2 regions of the Paeniglutamicibacter sp. NPDC091659 genome follow, and region 2 is predicted to be linked to the other one. Evidence: predicted binding sites of a transcription regulator. Region 2 holds the regulator's gene; the other holds the start of a gene.
The links. The regulator HrcA, encoded in region 2, represses chaperone genes, less so after heat shock. The targets are predictions, from matches to a motif close to TTNGCACTCGNNNNNNNCGAGTGCNAA.

Region 1 (9,573 bases), on a different contig from region 2:
AGCTACGGCAAGCACACCCCGCACCTGCTGACCGAATCGCTCGGCTGGCACCAGCGCTACATCGACAGCGGCGACATGCGCCCGGGGTCCGCTTCGGCCTAGCCGACGGATCCGGGCAACGGAGCTAGGGCCGCGCGCCCACGCCCGTCACCGAGAACACTGCGCCTTGCGGGTCCGCGAGGACCAGGGTCATGCCCGGAGGGGTCTTGAACGCCGGAGTGAGGGCGCGCCCGCCGAGCCCGGCGGCGTGGTTCGCCGTGGCTTCGGCGTCGGCGACCCAGAAGTTCGGGGTCCACCGCGCCGGGCCGTCACCGGCGACCATGACGGCCACCACCTCGCGAGAGACCGGCTGCTCCGGCTCGCCGCCCACGTAGCCCGGGAGCCGGAAAAGCATGGCAGCCCCGGCCCCCGCGCCAAAGCTCTGGGTGGTCCAGCCGTAGACCGCCGCATAGAACGCCGCCGCGGAGATGGGGTCGGGGGTGGAAAGCTGGCTCATCGCCCAGGCCCCCGGCTCGTTGACCAGCCGGGCCCCGACGCGGTCGCCGGCCTCCCACAGCCCGTGGACGGCCCCGGAGGGATCCGCAACCACGGCCGCGCGGCCGGCCGGTGCGGCGTCGAAGGGGCCGGCGAGCACGGTGCCGCCCGCCCGCACGACGGCCTCGGCCGAGGCATCGGCATTGTCGACGGCGATCGAGGTCAGCCACGCAACGGGGACCTCCGGGGCGGGCTGCGAGGCGATGCCCGCCACATCGAGCCCCCGCATGCGGGCGACGTAGTAGCGTCCCTCTGAGCCTTCTCCGCCGAGCGGCCCGGGACCGGACGGCTGCCAGTCGAACAGGGAATCGTAGAAGGCCAGTGCGGCGTCCACGTCGGATTGATACGTTTCCACCCAGCACGGCACGCCGGCGGGATAGGAATTTCGTTGGCTCATGACGGCACCTCGGGTCGCGACGGTCGTAGTCGACAACCCTACGCCCGGCCCAAACCGCCGGGCAACGGGTGGAAGGGCCGGCTCCCTGTCGGGATCCGGCCCTTCCAAGGTTCCTGCCTCCAGACAGGTAGGGGCTTAGGCGGAAACGGCGTTGCCCTGGTCCGGGCCAAGGACCAGCGGCTGTGCGGTCGGCAGCACGACGTTCGGCTGCGCGGGAACCAACGGATCCATGCCCATGCGGGTGCGGTACCAGGAGGATTCGGTGGCAACCCAGATGGTCATCGGCAGGCCGGTGAACCACCCGGTGTACTCCTGCTCCGGGGTCCACTTTGCCGAGCGCTCGTAGTAGCTCCAGGAAGCCTCGTTGCGGTTGTCGATGACCGTAATGGGGGTTCCGCCCATGGAGAGGGCATAGGTGAGTCGGGAATCGGCCATGTGCTGGCGGATTCCCAGACGGCGGTAGGCGGGGTGGACGAACATTCCGCCGAGCTCCAGCGGGCGTTCGACCTGGGTGGGTGCCGTCACCGAGGTGTGCACGATTCCCACGCCCACGCGGGTGCCTTCGTGCAGGGCGGTGACGACGAATTCGGCATGGTCCATGCGCTCGTGCCAGCGGGCATCGGGCGTGTGGCAGAGTGCGGACAGGGCATCGCGCTCGGCGCCCATGGGCGGAGCGTAAGACAGGGAGTACTCAATGGTTGGAAGCACTGGGAGCGGTCCTCTAAGTGAAAAAGAGCGAACGAAAGAAGGGGTTCCCGGGATTACGCCGGGCCGGTTCTTTGGCCGGTAGGGGACCGATGCCGGCGGCTCCCGGCAGCTTCCTTGTAGGGCCCAGTTTTTGGGCGTCGTGGAAACGACAAAAGAAATTATTACCCGAGCGTAGGCCTCTTGTAAACACGGCTCGAAAGAGCCAAGCCGGTGGACAAATTCCAACGGCCTCGCACGACGTTTTGAAACCCCGAAAATCCCCGAATTCACGGGGTTTTTGGAGCCTGTGAAGATGTCGGGGTGCGGGCGGTGTTTTACGGAAAATTCATGCGCCGGTTTCCGGCGGTTTCCGGGCCCGCCGGGCCGGTTTTTGGGTGAGGCGGTTCAAGGTCGAAGTGCTTGGCCCGCGCGTTGAAGTCCGGGGTCGGATCGGCCCCGTCGATTTGGTGTGCACCTCACACCTCGGCTAACCTTGTGAGGTACGCCCCCGCGGGGCGGATCAATCGGTTCTTTAGCTCAGTTGGTTAGAGCGCTCGCCTCACACGCGAGAGGTCAGCAGTTCGAGTCTGCTAAGAACCACCAACACGGAAAACCCCCGGCTTTTGCCGGGGGTTTTCCGTTTGCCCATGGGGTGCTCGCGCCCCGACGGACCTAGTCGTCGAGCATGTCCAGGACCAGCGGCTTGACCTTGGTGCCCAGCAATTCGATGCTGCGCATCATGGTTTCGTGCGGCAGCGTCCCGTTCGAGTACTTGATGTCGACGCGTGAGAGGCCCAGCCCCTTGGCGAAGGCCGCGATCTTCTTGGCCACCGTTTCCGGGCCGCCGGCCAGGAGGGAGCCCTCCGGGGCCGCGGAAGCCTCGAAACGAATGCGGCTCGCCGGCGGCCACCCGCGCTCGGCACCCAAACGGTCCATGGTGCGCTTGTAGTGCGGCCACAGCAGATCCAGGGCCTCTTCGTCGGTGTCGGCGACCAGACCGTGGAAGTGCGCGCCGATCTTCTGCTCCGGGTGGCCGAATTCCTCGAGCGACCGCTTGTAGAGGCGGGTCAGCGGTTCAAAGGCCATGGGGGCGCCGCCGATGATGGCCAGGAAGAGCGGCAACCCGTGGCGTCCCGCCCGGACAACGGACTCGGGGCTTCCGCCCACGCCCACCCACGTGTCCAGCTTGCCGGATTCGATGGGAGGGTAAACGCTCTGGTTGCGCAATGCGGACCGGGTTTGTCCCTGCCAAGTCACGGGCTCGGACTTGCGGAGCTTGGCAAAGAGGGCGAGCTTCTCTTCAAAGAGGATCTCGTAGTCGGAGAGTTCATAGCCGAAAAGCGGGAACGACTCGATGAAGGAGCCGCGACCCAGAATAACCTCGGCGCGCCCGTTGGAGAGCGCGTCCACCGTGGCGAAACGCTCGTAGACGCGAACGGGATCGTCGGAGCTCAGGACAGTGACCGCGGAGCCCATACGGATGTTCTTGGTCACGCCGGCGATGGCGCCAAGGACGACCTCGGGTGCCGACACCGAGTAGTCGTCGCGATGGTGCTCCCCGACCCCGAAGAAGTCCAGCCCCGCGGCTTCCGCGGCCTTGGCTTCCTCGACAACGTTTCGAATGACCTCCGCCGGGTGCAACAGACGGCCTTCGGAATCCTCGGTGATGTCTCCGAATGTCTCAACGCCGATTTCAAGTTGCCGGCGCGGGGTGTGGTTTTCGCTCATGGTGCAGTGCTCGCCTTCCAAAGATTTGAATACATTTGCATCTATTTTTGCTCAACGCGGGTGGCGCGGGCGATATTCCCGGGACCCTCCCCGAAGGCCGGTGCGCGGGGCAAAATGTGAGCCAGGAAACCCGTTCGATAAATACCCAAGATACGGCTGTAAGGTGGGGGTGAAAAGGCGCAACCGACAGGAGTGAGCGTGTCTTCAGGCAAGGATCCGGACGGCGCTAAAACAGTGCCCTCCGGTGAAGACCCAAATCCACACGTCGCAAGCATCAGGCGGGTACATACGCGGGAAATGAAACTGGTGGACCCGACTGATTCAAACGTGCCCGAGGCGCCGAAACAGTCGCCTGCCCCCGGAAACCCTGCAGTGCCCGGCAGGCGCACGGCGGACCACGGGAAGCACTCGACGCCCCCGCGCCCGACGCCGAAGGCGCCCGAGCAGCCGGCAAAATTGCCTCCAGCGGTGCAAGACAAACTGAACGCCCAAACGGGTCAGGTCGGTGTGACCCCCAGCGGGGCCCCGGCCCTGCCGCCGAGGGCCAACCCCACAGCCAGACGCATGATTTCCCGCTGGCTTGCCTCGGATACGCCGCCGACCCAGGCGTTCAGCATCGTGGACAGGCTCAGGGGCACTCCCTATGCCAATCCGAAGGTCAACTCGGCGCAGGACGCCTCGGCACGCAAGACCCTGGAATTTGCGCTGGACCTGGCCGAAACGATGTTCCGCTACGGGGCCGGCGCCCTGGAGGTCGAGACAAGCGTCATCGCGGTGACTGCTGCCCTGGGCCTGCGGCACATCGACGTGGACATCACGAACCAGTCGATCAACCTGAACTTCTCCCCGCCCGAGGGCGAGGCGTACTCCATGCTGCGCGTCGTGCGCTCGTGGACCAACAACTTTGCCGGACTTACATACGTGCACCAACTGGTCTCCGACATTGTCGCCGGCGGTGTCACCCGGCAGCAGTCGGTGGACAGGCTTCGGGAAATCTCCCGGCAGCCCAAGCCCTTCCCGCGTTGGATGGTGTCCGGTGCTGCTGGCGGATTTGCCGCGGCGTTCGTTGTCTTCATTGGCGGATCCTTGGTGGGCGCCGCGATTGCATTCATCTCCTCGCTTTTGGTTGGACAGATCGCGAAGTACGCCTCACGTTGGCGCATCCCCGATTTCTTTTCCATTGCCGCATCCACCTTCGTTGTCACGGCCATCGCAGTGCTGTTCCATGCCCTGAATGCACCGATTGACCCGGCACTGGTGGTTTCCGGCGGAATCCTCCTGCTGTTGCCCTCGGCCAGGTTCGTTTCGGCGCTTCAGGATGCCATCAACGGGTTCCCCGTGACCGCGGCGGGCAGGTTCTTCTCCGCGGGGCTCAGCTACGCCGCAATCCTGACGGGCATCATGACTGCCCTGGTGATTGGCCAATTGGCCGGGGCGCCGGAGCTCGACGTGCGGACCATCGACAAGATCGCGTATCCGGGGTGGCTGCTGGTCGTCCTGGTCGCGGCGGCCGTCGTGCTGGGTGCCGTGACCGAACAGACCAGCCGAACCCTTCTGCTGCCCACCGGGGCCATAGCGCTGCTTGGCTACCTGTTGTTGCTGGGCATCCAAGCCCTGGGCGTGGGGGACCGGACGGCTCCGGCCGTGGCCGCCACATTCATCGGTTTGGCGGGCCGTATCATTGCCCACCGGATGCGTGCGCCCCAGCTGGTGCTTGCGGCCCCCGCCATCGTGTTCCTGCTGCCGGGCCTGATGATCTTCCGGTCCATGTACGGACTGGTGTTTGACGTAGAGGACATGACGGGGGCCCTGATCGACATGTTCACGGCATTCACCATCATGATGGCCATCGCCGGCGGCGTGGTCTTCGGGGACACCCTCGCGCGGCCGTTCACCGGCAGTGCCGTCAGCGGGGAACGCAGCGGCATCCGCCGACGCTAGCGCGTGCGGCTTACCGGGGGCAGCGACCAGTCAATGGGCGTTGCCCCTTGTGCTTCCAGCAGCTGGTTGGTTCGGCTGAAGGGGCGCGACCCAAAGAACCCGCGACGTGCCGAGAGTGGCGAGGGGTGTGCCGAGGCAATGATCGGGGTATCGCCCAACCGGTCGCCCAACGCCTGGGCGTCCTTGCCCCAGAGGATTGCAACCAGCGGGCCACCGCGGGCGGCAAGGGCGTCGATCGCCGCGTCGGTGACGGCTTCCCACCCGATGCCGCGGTGGGAGCCTGCTGCGCCGGCGCAGACCGAGAGCACGCGGTTCAGCAACACCACTCCCTGGGCGGCCCACGCCGAAAGGTCGCCGTGGGTCGGCGTGATTATTCCCATGTCGGTGTGCAGCTCGGCATAGATGTTCTTGAGGCTTCGGGGAAGCGGGTTTACCGTTGCCCGGGTCGAAAAGCTCAGGCCCACCGAATGCCCCGGCGTGGGGTAGGGATCCTGCCCCATGACCAGCACGCGGGCCGCTGAGAGGGGCTGCTGGAAGGCGCGCAAGATGTTCCCAGGTGCCGGAAGCACGTGCTCCCCGTTGCTTCGGCGCTTCTCCAGGGTCCTGGCGATGGCGACGAGGTTGCCTTCCACAGGGGCCAGCGCTTCGGCCCAGTCGGGGGCCACCAGGCCAGCAGCAACCGCATCGCCAAGGCCCTTGTCGAAGGGGAACCTGGTGGTGTCGGGTTGTTCGTCGGGTAGCTCAAAGAGCGTTGGTTCTCCGGTGTCCATAGCAGCCATTGTGGCCGAAACGGCCCCCCTTGTAGCAAATGACGGGCACCGGATCCGCGTTAGAATAATTACATTGAACTAATTTGTTGAGGTTCACCATGCGGGGAACTGGATTGTTGAGGGTGTGCGATGTCAACCGAGGCACTTGGGCTTGAGTTCGAGCTTGATGAATCCAGTGAATTGGACGAGCGTTCCCAGCGGATCCTTACGCTGGAGCGGCAGTGGTGGAAGTACGCCGGTGCCAAGGAGCAGGCAATTGCCCAGCTCTTTTCCATCTCCGCAACCAACTACTACCAGCTGCTGAACACCCTGATCGACACGGACGCCGCGTTGGCTTATGACCCTATGCTGGTCAAACGATTGCGTAGACTACGAACGACGAGGCACCGCGCACGTTCGGCCAAAAAGGTTGAATCAGAGGCTTGAGTGCAACGCAGGTTGAAGGTTTTGTTCTTCAACCGCGCCTGCACCCTTGTATCCGCGTGTGCCCCCAAAGCTAGACACATCACCGAGGACGGGCATGACCAACTATCCGCGCGATGAATTTGATCGCGTCCCAGAGTTCAGCAACCGCAGTGGCTCACACCGCGCCGATGGCTGGGCGGCTTCCGCATCTGCCGGTGGCGCGCGCCCGGGCCTCCGTTGGCTGATGGTCTTCGGTGCCGTTGCCCTGCTGCTCGGAGTGTTTTCCTTCACGGCATTGCCCAAGCTCCTGAACGACGGAGGTGGCAAGTCCCCGGCAAACGTGGCGGCAAGCAGCTCCGAGTCCTCGGGTTCGAAGGCTTCGGCGACGGAATCCGAAAGCTCCAAGGCCTCGGACGAGCCCTCATCCTCGGCGGAACCCAGCGAAACGGATGCCGTCCCCAGCGAAAGCGAATCGGGCCTCAGCGGAGCGGCCGACCTTTCGATGAAGGTGGGTGTCTACAACGGCGCCAAAAAGGTGGGACTTGCCGGCACCGTTCGAACCACGCTTTTGAACGCGGGATTCACCAACGTCTCGGCCGCAAACTGGAGCAAGCAGGTCACCTATTCCACGGTTTACTACCGCGACGAGGCCAGCCGCGCCACCGCCGAGCAGGCGGCCAAGGAGCTTGGAATCAGCTCGGTAGTCAAGACCACCAATATCCCGGGCAGCATTGCCGTGGTCCTGGGAAACACCTTCCGCTAAGCGCCGCATTGCGCGCTATGCTCTGGGCTAACGCGTACAGCTTGCACTCTCCATGCTTGAGTGCCAAGATTTGTATTAGCACTCACGAGTTCCGACTGCTAATTCGATCGAAGTTTCGAAGCGAATCCATGCGGTCCGGAGTCTGTGTTTGAGTGAGTCCTGGACCAGAGCAGCGAGAATGTTTCACGATCGTCCCATGACATCGGGGAACATTCGTCCGTCGCGGGCGTTGCCTCCGGTCGTAGATACGCATGAACGTCCCGAAAGGACATAGCCGCTATGGCCAAGATCATTGCATTTGATGAGGAAGCACGCCGCGGCCTTGAGCGCGGCCTGAACATTCTGGCCGACGCCGTCAAGGTAACGCTCGGCCCGCGTGGACGCAACGTCGTTCTGGAAAAGAAGTGGGGCGCCCCCACGATCACCAACGACGGTGTCTCCATCGCCAAGGAGATCGAGCTCGAGGATCCGTTCGAAAAGATCGGTGCAGAGCTCGTCAAGGAAGTTGCCAAGAAGACCGACGACGTTGCTGGCGACGGCACCACCACCGCCACCGTCCTGGCCCAGGCACTGGTCAAGGAAGGCCTGCGCAACGTTGCCGCCGGCGCCGACCCGCTGTCCCTGAAGCGCGGCATCGAGAAGGCCGTCGAGGCCGTCACCGTCGAGCTGCTGGCTTCCGCCAAGGAAATCGAAACCAAGGAAGAGATCGCGGCCACCGCCTCGATCTCCGCCGGTGATGAAGAAATCGGCGCACTGATCGCCGAGGCACTGGACAAGGTCGGCAAGGAAGGTGTCATCACCGTCGAGGAGTCGAACACCTTCGGTCTCGAGCTTGAGCTCACCGAGGGCATGCGCTTCGACAAGGGCTACATCTCCGCCTACTTCGTGACCGACAACGAGCGCCAGGAAACGGTCCTTGAGGATCCGTACATCCTGATCGTCAACTCGAAGATCACCAACGTCAAGGACATGGTCTCCATCCTGGAGAAGGTCATGCAGTCGAACAAGCCGCTGCTGATCATCGCAGAGGACATCGAGGGCGAAGCCCTTGCGACCCTGATCGTGAACAAGATCCGTGGCCTGTTCAAGTCCGTCGCCGTCAAGGCTCCGGGCTTCGGCGACCGCCGCAAGGCCATGCTGGCCGACATCGCCATCCTCACCGGTGGCCAGGTCATCTCCGAGGAAATCGGCCTGAAGCTCGAAAACGCCACCATCGACCTGCTGGGCTCCGCCCGCAAGGTAGTTGTCACCAAGGACGAGACCACCATCGTCGAGGGTGCAGGCGACGCCGAGGAAATCGCCGGCCGCGTGAACCAGATCCGCGCCGAGATCGAGAACACCGATTCGGACTACGACCGCGAGAAGCTGCAGGAACGCCTGGCCAAGCTGGCCGGCGGCGTTGCAGTCATCAAGGCCGGTGCCGCAACCGAGGTCGAGCTCAAGGAACGCAAGCACCGCATCGAAGATGCAGTGCGCAACGCCAAGGCAGCCGTTGAAGAAGGCATCGTTGCCGGTGGCGGCGTGGCCCTCATCCAGGCTGGCGCTGCTGCATTCGCCAAGCTGAACCTGACGGGCGACGAGGCAACCGGTGCGAACATCGTTCGCGTTGCCATCGAAGCACCGCTGAAGCAGATCGCCTTCAACGCCGGCATGGAGCCGGGCGTTGTCGCCGACAAGGTCAAGGGCCTGCCGGCCGGTCACGGCCTGAACGCCGCCACCGGCGTCTACGAGGACCTGTTGGCTGCAGGCGTGAACGACCCGGTAAAGGTGACCCGCTCTGCACTGCAGAACGCCGCCTCGATCGCCGGCCTGTTCCTCACCACCGAAGCAGTTGTTGCTGACAAGCCGGTTCCGGCTGGCGCAGCAGTAGGTGGCGGCGACGACATGGGTGGCATGGGCGGATTCTAATCCCCCCTGCAGCACCCCTGGCAATACCGCGCGGACCGCGGAACACGTTCCCCTTGGGGAATGGTGTTCCGCGGTCCGCCGCTTTTAACAACCGGGAACCAAGCCGTCAGGCAGGTTCGGGGCGCTCCAGGCGCTCGACTTCCGCGGCCAGGTTCGTCCGGGCCTGGTTTTCCCACAGGGAACGGGCCAGCGGGCTCGAATACAGGGATTCCGACTCCAGCAGCTTGCGCAGGATCGAGGCCCTGCCCGCGGCAAACACAGGGTCCGGCACATGGGCATATTCCCGGCGCACGGAGAGCACATAGCGGCGGTAGGCGCCGGCCTCGCGGCCCAGGACCTCCAGATCGGCATCGCAGAGCAGTTGCCCCGCGGTATCGCCCGAGTCGGGGCTGTGCTCGATGGTCAGCTCAACCAGCCGCACCACCTCGCCGACCTCGGCG
Region 2 (9,573 bases):
CAGGGTGCCGGGCAGGAAGCCGAGCTTCTCCCCGGCCTCCACGGCGGGGCGGGTCAGGATGATCCGGCTGACCTCCTTGGCCTGCAGCGCCGCGACGGCCTTGGCCATCGCCAGGTAGGTCTTGCCGGTGCCCGCGGGACCTATGCCGAAGATCACGGTGTTCTCGTCGATGGCGTCGACGTAGGACTTCTGGTTCACCGTCTTGGGCCGGATGGCCTTGCCTCGGCCGGAGAGGATCTTCAGCCCGAGCACGGACTGGGCGTCGCCGGCTCCGGAGCCCTCGAGCATGCGCACCAGTTGTTCGATGGTCTGCGCGGAAATCCGGGTGCCGTTGGCCGCGAGCGTGCGGGCCTCGGTGATCACCCGCAGGGCACGGTGTGCGGCGCCCGGTTCGCCGGTGACCCGCAGGTCGTTGCCGCGGGCGTGCAGGTCAACGCCCGGGTAGGCACCGCCGATGACGCGCAAGAGTTCATCATGTGCACCCAGGGTGGCGACCATCTGGTCGGAACTGTCGAAACTGACCAGCGCATCGGTTTCCCGTGGCTGCCCTGATTGGCTCATCTCTGGATCCATACGACTGTTGCCGCCTCCGCAATCTGTGTGGGCAACTAAGGCCTGCGGTCCTTCCGCGGCCAATGGTCCCTGCACCTCGTCCATCTTATCCTGCCCTTGTGGCACCGGCCATTGGCGCGCTGCAGGCCCGTCTGCCCGCCCGGGAACATATCAATCAGGCAACAGTCCCCGCAAAACCCGGATCGAAACCCCCTCTGACCGGTTTTTTGTGCAAGGCTGGGGAAGTTCATCGTCTCCCCCGATGCTGCTCCACCCATGTTTTCAGTTCCCTTTCTCCCAGAGAGCCACTATTTCCGATGTCCCGTTCCCGTCGCACCGCCCATTCCCGCATTGCGGCCTTGGCGCTCATGGCGTTGCTTGGAACCACGGCCTCCTGCGGCCTGGGGACCGGCGCCGAACAGTTCTCGATGCCCGCATCGAACACCGACACCCATTCGGTTGCCCCGTTGTCGGCTGTCGGCATGGAAGCGTTGAGCACCGACCGGAGCATGCCCGTCTACTGGCTCTCGGAATCGGACGGCACGGTGCGTCTCTACCGGGAATTCGTGCAGATCCCCGGGGCCGGCGATCCGATCGCCGCAGCGGTGCGCTACATGCTGTCCTCGAAGCCGCGTGACACCGACTACTTCAACCTGTGGCGTCCGAGCACCTCGATCGGGGCCTCGGTGAGCCCGCAGAACCTGATCACCATCGACCTGGGCAAAAAGGCGTTCGGTGCATCGCTGGATCGCGGCCTCGCGGAACGGTCGATCGCGCAATTGGTGTACACGGCCACTGCCGCCGCGGCCAACGCCGGCATCCTCTCCGACGGCATCGAGCCAAGCGTGCGGATCCAGGTCGACGGATCGAGCGACTTCCTGGCCTTCGGCCAGATTCCTCTGGACCAGACCTTCACCCGCGACGCCACGCTTGCGGCGCCGCTGTGGGTCATCGACCCGCAGGCCGGCAGTTCCGTGCCCGCCGGCAGCGTGAACTTCCGCGGCCTGAGCGCGAGTTTCTCCGGCGGGGAGTTCTGGGAGATCCGGCGGAAGAAGGCCACGAACCCGCTGGGCATCAAGAGCGAGTCGACCGAGCCCGTCGCCTCCGGCCAGCTGCCCGCGGGCAGCGAATCCCGGGACACCAACGAGTTTTCCTTCAGCCACGAGCTGGGGGCCGGCGAGTACACATTCACGGCATGGGGCGTCGATGCGACCACGGACAAGCGGATCGCCCTCGAATCCAAGGACTTCACGGTGACGGAGTAGCCGCACCGCCCGCCAAACACGGCCCGACGCACCGCTGCCAACGCAAGGATCCCTGTGTTGTTCCCCCTTCCCGATGGACCGGGAGGAACAGCACAGGGATCCTTGTGCCTGTGGCCGTGCAGCTTCAAGACTTCTTACGGGTCAGAGCTGTCCGAGCAGGTGCCTGACGAGCACCAGGGCCGCGGGCCCGGCGGTCGAGGCGCGCAGCACGTGCCGGCCCAGCAGGGCCACATTGGCGCCGGCGGCCAGGAACTGGTCGATCTCGTTGTCGGAAATCCCGCCCTCGGGTCCCACGACCAAGTGGACTTCCGCGCGCGGGTTCTCCCCGGAGGCCAGTGCCACGGCGTGCTCGGCGGCCCAGGCGCCGACGACGTCGGCCACCGAGTTGGCCCCGCGTTCGTGAAGCACCAGCACCAGCACCGGTCTCCCTGCGTCCGCCGCGTCCGCCATGGACTTGGCCAGCGCCGGGGTGGAAACCATCGGCAGGACCTCCGGCAGGAACGTGCGCCTGGATTGCTTCAGCGCGCTGAGCACCGTCGCCTCCCACTTGCCCAGGGCCTTGGCGGCCTTGGCCTCGTTCCAGCGCACGATGGCGCGTTCGGACTGCCAGGGGCGCACCGCGTCGATGCCGAGTTCCACCGCGGACTCGACGGCCTGCAGGTCGCGGTCGCCCTTGGCCAGCGCCTGCACCAGGGTGATGCGGACCGGCAGGACCGCCTCGTGCTCGACGGAGGCAACCGTGGCACGCAGCGTGGCCTTGTCGGTGTCCAGCACCTCGACGCTTGCGCGCACACCGGTGCCGTCGACCAGGTCGATCATCTCCCCGCTGCGCACGCGCTTCACGTTCACCGCGTGGTGGGCCTCGGGCCCCTCAAGGGTGAGGACGGTTCCCACGGCGGGGTCGCCGAGGGAACCGCGCTCCATGAAGAAGCACTGGTTGCTCATGAGCCCAGGTTGCCGAGCTTGCCGCGCAGGCGGGAGAACATACCGCCGCTGTTTTCCATGCGCCCCTCGGCGAATTCCTCGCCGCGCAGCTTGGCCAGCTGCTCGAGCAGCTCGCGCTGCGCCGCGTCGACCTTGGTCGGGGTCTCGACGTGCAGGTGCACGATGATGTCGCCGCGCTTGCCGCCGCGCAGGCGCGGAACGCCGTAGCCGGCCAGGCGGACGGTGTCGCCGGACTGGGCGCCGGATTCGACCTCGATGACCTGGGTGCCGTCGAAGGTCTCCAGCTTCAGGTCCGCGCCGAGCGCGGCCGCGGTCATCGGGACGTTCATGCGTGCGTGCAGGTCGACGCCCTCGCGTTCGAAGACCTTGTGGCGGCGCACCTCGATCTCCACGTACAGGTCGCCGTTGGGGCCGCCGCCGGGGCCCGCCTCGCCCTGGCCGGCCAGGTGGATGCGGGTGCCGCTGGCAACGCCGGCGGGGACCTTGAGCTGCTTGGAGATGCGTTCGCGGATGCGGCCCTGGCCGCTGCAGTCGATGCACGGGTCGGGGATGGTGGTGCCGAAGCCGCGGCAGGCCGCACAGGTCTCGACGGTCATCATCTGGCCCAGGAAGGAACGGACCGGACGCTGGACCTGGCCGGCGCCGTGGCAGATGCTGCAGGTGACGGGCGAGGTGCCCTTGCGGCAGCAGGTGCCCTCGCAGGTGGGGCAGGTGACGGCGGTTTCCATCTCCAGCGGGTACACCGTGCCGGCCACCGCATCGGCAAGGTCGATGGTCGCGGTGATCAGTGCGTCGCGTCCGCGCTGCGTGCGCGAGGCCGGGCCCTGGGCCTGGCCGCCGCCGAAGAACTGCTCGAAGATGTCCCCGAAGCCGCCGCCGAAGCCGCCGCCTCCGCCGAAACCGGTCTGGCCCGTGCCGTTCTCGTTGCCCGTGGCGTCGTAGTTCGCGCGCTTGTCCGCGTCGGCGAGCACCTCATAGGCGTGGGTCACCTGCTTGAACTGCTCGGAGGCGTCCTCCCCCGGGTTCACATCGGGGTGCAGCTTGCGGGCCAATTTTCGGTAGGCCTTCTTGATCTCTTCGCCCGTGGCGTCCTTGCTGACGCCCAGAACTTCGTAGTGAGTGCTCACAGTGCTCGCTGTGTCCTTTCGTACTTCAAAAATTGACAATGGCCGAAGCGTTAGCCGGCCAGGATCCGGGAAAGATATCTGGCGACGGCGCGCACGGCGGCCATCGAGGTGGGGTAGTTCATGCGCGTCGGGCCCAACACGCCGATCATCGACTGTTCGCCCGGCCCGTAACCCGTGGCGACCACCGAGGCCTCGGTCAGCGCGCCGTACTGGTTTTCGGTGCCGATACCCACCGCGATCCCGTGGGCGTCCTGCTCGAGTTCGGAGAACAGCCGCAGCAGGACCACCTGTTCCTCGAGCGCCTCAAGGACCGGGGTGATGCTCAACGGGAAGTCGCGGTTTGCGCGGGCCAGGTTGGCGGTGCCGGCCATGACCATGCGGTCCACGGTGTTGTTGCGCGCCAGGGCAGCCAACGACTCCGCGACGGCCCGTGCCGCATGCAGCAACCGTGGTTCGACCAAATCGGTGGGGCCCCCGCAGAGTTTCGAGACATCGGCGATGGGGCGGTTGTCCAACACGGCGAGGAACACCGCGCGCAGGCGCTGGAGGTCTTCCTCGCTGGTGTCCGGGGGCAAGAGTATGACCCGTTGCTCGACCTTGCCGCTGGAGGCAATCAGGACAACGAGTGTCTGCCCGGCGCCAAGGCCCACCAGCTCGATGTGGCGGACCGTGGCGTTCGAGTAATGCGGCACCTGGATGAGCGCCACCTGCTGCGTGATGCTGGCCAGCAGGCGGACGGTGTTTTCGAGGACCTCGTTGAGGTCGTGCGACCCTTCGATCAGTGCGGCTATGGCACGTCGTTCGGCCGGCGAGAGCGGCTTGATGTCGCCGATTTGGTCCACGAAGTGGCGGTAGCCCTTTTCGGTGGGAATCCGCCCGGAGGAAGTGTGCGGGGCGACGATGAAGCCCTCTTCCTCAAGCGATGCCATGTCGTTGCGGATGGTCGCGGCCGAGACCCCGAGGTTGTGACGCTCCAGCAGGGCCCGCGAACCCACCGGTTCACGTGACTTCACATAGTCTTCAACGATGGCTCGGAGGACCTCAAGCCTGCGCGGTTCGGTCATTCTTACCCTCCTGACTACCAGATTGATACGGTCGACGACGCATCGGGGCGCCGGGACCCGTGAAGTTGCGGCATTTAGCACTCGACATGTCCAAGTGCTAAGTCTAATACGTCCGGCTGGGTTGTTAGCATGGTTTGTTCAAACACGGTGATGCCGCGTTCACCACACGTCTCACCGCCGCGGCACGCGACCATCGGCACCGGAAAGTGAAACCATGACCAATTACACCTGGGGCGCCCAAGACATGAGCGCCCCCGTACGACGACAGCTCCGCAAGGTTCCACTGCGCCTGGGCCTGCTCCTCGAGGACGTCGAAAGCGGGTGGGTGGGAGAAGTCGTCCGCATGGAAAAATCCGGCGGCATGCGCGTCATGGCCCTGGAGGACCGTGCGGGCCGGACGAAGTCTTTCCGCACGGGCTTCGGCTTCCTGCTCGAAGGGGAACCCGTGGAAATCACCGAACCGGTCGCCGCGCCGCCGGCCAACCAGGGCACCGCGCGCAGCGCATCGGGTTCGCGCATGGTCACCGACCTGCGGGCCCGCACCGCCCGGGCAAGCCGCATTTGGGTCGAAGGCAAGCACGACGCCCAGCTGGTCGAAAAAGTCTGGGGCCATGACCTGCGGGTGGAGGGCATCGTCGTGGAGCCGCTGCATGGTGTCGATGACTTGGCTGCCGCCATCCGCGACTTCTCACCCGGCCCGCAGCGCAAGCTCGGAATCCTCGTCGACCACCTGGTGTCCGGCACCAAGGAGGCGAAGATCGCCGCCGAGGCAATGCGCGTGCCAGGTGCCGCGGGCAACGTGCTGATTGTCGGCCACCCGTATGTCGACGTGTGGCAAGCCGTCCGCCCCACGGTGCTGGGCATCAGGGCATGGCCTGTGGTGCCGCGCGGAACCGACTGGAAAACCGGCATCCTCAAGGGCCTGGGCTGGCCGCACCAGGAACAGGTCGACGTGGCGCAGGGGTGGGAACGCATCCTGGGGCAGGTGCGAAGCTACGCCGATCTGGAACCATCGCTTTTGGGCCGCGTTGAAGAGGTCATCGACTTCCTTACGGCAGGCGACCACGGACCCGAGTAGTTGTCGCCACACGCGCGACGCGCCCGGCCGGAATAATGTCCGGACCGTGAGAATGCTCACCCTGCCCGCCGATCGTGCCACGTGGACAGCCTGAAGATGTCCATGCTGCATGAAAAACCTTTCACCTTTCGGCCGGGACGCGCCCAAAGCCACGGTTCGATGCATTGGAGCCGTTGGATTGGCGATAAACTGTCCATCGATTCACCAACAGCAACGAAGAGGACACCAGCAGTGGTCAATGAGGCACGACAGCCATCCGGCGCAGGCGACGGCCAGCCGGACCGATTCGAAGGTTCTTCGGACGCCCCGCTGCCACTGACACCCACCGAAGACCGCCAGTGGGCAACCATCGCCCACTTCGGCGCGATCCTTGGGTGCGTTCCCTCGGCCATCATCTACTACGTGTACCGCTCGCGCGGGCCGTTCACGGCGCAGGAATCCAAGGAAGCACTCAACTTCACATTCCCGCTCACGGTCATTGCCGTGGTGCTGAACCTGCTCTCGCTGATTCCCGTCGTCGGGTGGGTCTTCGCGGTTCTCGTGGTCGCAATCTGGATCTTCCTCACCGTCAGCGGCGTCAAGGCGGGCATCAACGCGAACAAGTCCCGCCCCTACCGCTACCCGCTCAACCTTCGGCTGTTCAAGTAGCAAAGAGCCTGCCGGAAACCCAGGGCATTGCCGAAAGGCAGTGCCCTTTTCCGTTGCCAGCTACCGGGCCGACTTGGATGCGGGCCGCACCGAACGCGAATCCGCGGCCGGCGCCGAAGACGCCGACGGGGGGGGACCTGCAGGCCGTGGACAACCGCTGTCGACGCTTGGTCCACGTGGCTCGACGCTTCGCCCCGGATTGAACAAGCGGGTCGGCCAGGCCGCCTTTTCCAAATGACAAAGGTGGGTGGTGGGTTGGAAATTCATCCAACCCGCCACCCACCTTTGTGGGTTCCACCCGCTTTCGCTGCGCGGCGGTTCCTAGAAATCCAGCAGCCTGCGCAACACGGCATCGGCCAACAACCGACCCTGCAGCGTCAGAACGACCTTTTTGGCGAATGCCGCCTCCGGGACCACCAAGCCGTCGGCAATCAAGCCGGCAATTGCCTGCCGGCCCTCGGGATTCAGCTCGGCGGTGTCCATGCCGTCGACGATGCGGGTCAACAGCATGGCCCGTTCCAGGTAGCGTGCGTCCTCGTCCGGGGTTTCACGCCCCGCGGCGGGCGAGGTGCCCGCGTCGATGCGCTGCTGGTACGCGGCCGGGTGCTTGACGTTCCACCAACGCAGCCCGCCCACGTGGGAGTGCGCCCCGGGGCCCGCGCCCCACCAGTCGCCACCCCGCCAGTAGGCAAGGTTGTGCAGGCAGCGGCTGCTTTCGTCCTTCGACCAGTTGCTGACCTCGTACCAGTTGTAACCGGCAGCGGCGAAAAGCTCGTCGGCGATCAGGTACTTGTCGGCGTGGTCGTCATCGTCGATGTTCGCTACCTCGCCGCGGCGGATCTGCCCGGCAAGCCGGGTGCCCTCCTCGATGATCAGCGCGTAGGCGGAGATGTGGTCGGGGTCGTAGCTGAGCGCGGTGTTGACGCTGGTGCGCCAATCCTCGATCGACTCCCCCGGCGTGCCGTAGATCAAGTCGACACTCACCTGCAGGCCCGCAGCCTTCGCCCATTGCACGGCAAGGCCGACCCGCTCGGGGTTGTGCGTGCGGTCAAGGGTTTTCAGGACGTGCGGGACAGCGGACTGCATGCCGATCGACACGCGGGTGAATCCGCCGTCGGCCAGCAGCTGCAGGGACTCGGGCGTCACCGAATCCGGGTTCGCCTCGGTGGTGATTTCCGCGTCGGGAGCAAGGTCCCATTGGGTGCGGATCTCACGCAGCACGCGGACCAGGTCCTCGGCGGGCAGCAACGTGGGCGTTCCGCCGCCGAAGAAGACGGTGGACACGCTGCGCCGCGGCACGCCGGATTCCTCCAGGACCTTGGCGCCGAAGGCGATCTCCGAGGAGACGGCCTCGGCGTAGGTGTCCTGGCTGGAACCCGAGCCGAGCTCGTGGGCCGTGTACGTGTTGAAGTCGCAGTATCCGCAGCGCACGGCGCAGAACGGAATGTGGACGTAGACCGAAAAGGTCCGGTCCACGGCACCATCGGCGCAGATTGCCGGAAGCAACCCGTCCGATGGTGCCGGATCCCCGAGGGGCAAAGCACCTGGCATTGTTACTTCTTCTTGGGCTCGTCGGACGAAAGGGCAACGATGAAGGCTTCCTGGGGAACCTCCACGCGGCCAACCATCTTCATCCGCTTCTTGCCGGCCTTCTGCTTTTCCAGCAGCTTGCGCTTACGGGAAATGTCGCCGCCGTAGCACTTGGCCAGGACGTCCTTGCGGATGGCGCGGATGCTTTCGCGGGCAATGATGCGTGAACCGATGGCTGCCTGGATGGGCACCTCGAACTGCTGGCGGGGAATCAGCTCGCGCAGCTTCGAGGTCATCATGGTTCCGTACGCGTAGGCCTTGTCACGGTGGGTAACCGCACTGAACGCATCGACCTGTTCACCCTGGAGCAGGATGTCGACCTTGACCAGATCCGAGATCTGTTCGCCGTCGGCCTTCCAGTCCAGCGAGGCGTAGCCGCGGGTCTTGGACTTCAGCACGTCGAAGAAGTCGAAGACGATCTCTGCCAGCGGAAGCCAGTAACGGATCTCCACGCGTTCCTCGGAGAGGTAGTCCATGCCGCGCATGACGCCTCGGCGTGACTGGCATAGTTCCATGATGGCGCCGACAAATTCGTGCGGTGCCAAAATGGTTGCAGCAACCATTGGCTCGTGGACCTCGAGGATCTTCCCGTCGGGGAATTCGCTCGGATTGGTCACTGTACGCAGCTTCTTGTCATCGGTCATGACCTCGTACACCACGTTCGGTGCGGTCGAGATCAAGTCGAGGTTGAACTCCGCCTCGAGGCGTTCGCGGGTGATTTCCAGGTGCAAAAGCCCCAGGAAACCAACGCGGAAGCCGAAGCCCAGTGCCACGGAGGTCTCCGGGACGTACGTCAGGGCTGCATCGTTGAGCTGTAGCTTGTCCAGCGCATCGCGCAGGGCCGGGTAATCCGAACCATCGATCGGGTACAGGCCCGAGAACACCATCGGCTTCGGGTCCTGGTAACCGCCCAGAGACTTCTCCGCCGGCTTGGCGAAGTTGGTGACCGTGTCACCGACCTTTGACTGGCGCACGTCCTTCACGCCGGTGATCAGGTAGCCGACCTCGCCGACACCAAGGCCCTTGGAGGGAACCGGTTCCGGTGAGGAAACGCCGATTTCCAGCAGGTCATAGGTGGTGCCGGTCGACATCATCTGGACCTTTTCGCGCGGCGAGATCTTGCCGTCAACCACGCGCACGTAGGTGACAACACCACGGTAGGTGTCGTAGACGGAGTCGAAGATCATGGCGCGTGCCGGGGCATTCGGGTCGCCGACCGGTGCCGGCAGGTCGCGAACAACCTTGTCCAGCAGGGCTTCGACGCCCATGCCGGTCTTACCCGAAACCTGGAGGATGTCCTCCGG

Region 1: groL (chaperonin GroEL) is a predicted target of HrcA. The motif match lies at 7,301-7,327, and genes of this name have one in related genera.

The regions. Positions count from the first base shown of each region.
Region 1 is NZ_JBIVTO010000010.1:110,085-119,657, reverse strand. Features, by position in the region: gene ACIQLF_RS17225 (acetyl-CoA hydrolase/transferase family protein) at 1-102, shown strand, start outside; gene ACIQLF_RS17220 (VOC family protein) at 125-931, opposite strand; gene ACIQLF_RS17215 (GNAT family N-acetyltransferase) at 1,067-1,639, opposite strand; tRNA gene ACIQLF_RS17210 (tRNA-Val) at 2,145-2,221, shown strand; gene ACIQLF_RS17205 (LLM class flavin-dependent oxidoreductase) at 2,291-3,346, opposite strand; gene ACIQLF_RS17200 (threonine/serine exporter family protein) at 3,545-5,287, shown strand; gene ACIQLF_RS17195 (uracil-DNA glycosylase) at 5,284-6,057, opposite strand; gene ACIQLF_RS17190 (DUF3263 domain-containing protein) at 6,187-6,483, shown strand; gene ACIQLF_RS17185 (LytR C-terminal domain-containing protein) at 6,578-7,225, shown strand; gene groL (chaperonin GroEL) at 7,505-9,133, shown strand; gene ACIQLF_RS17175 (DUF4031 domain-containing protein) at 9,240-9,573, opposite strand, start outside.
Region 2 is NZ_JBIVTO010000002.1:148,156-157,728, reverse strand. Features, by position in the region: gene ACIQLF_RS05595 (PhoH family protein) at 1-561, opposite strand, end outside; gene ACIQLF_RS05590 (GerMN domain-containing protein) at 870-1,817, shown strand; gene ACIQLF_RS05585 (16S rRNA (uracil(1498)-N(3))-methyltransferase) at 1,959-2,762, opposite strand; gene dnaJ (molecular chaperone DnaJ) at 2,759-3,889, opposite strand; gene hrcA (heat-inducible transcriptional repressor HrcA) at 3,940-4,953, opposite strand; gene ACIQLF_RS05570 (DUF3097 domain-containing protein) at 5,168-6,031, shown strand; gene ACIQLF_RS05565 (DUF4870 domain-containing protein) at 6,263-6,679, shown strand; gene hemW (radical SAM family heme chaperone HemW) at 7,001-8,230, opposite strand; gene lepA (translation elongation factor 4) at 8,233-9,573, opposite strand, start outside.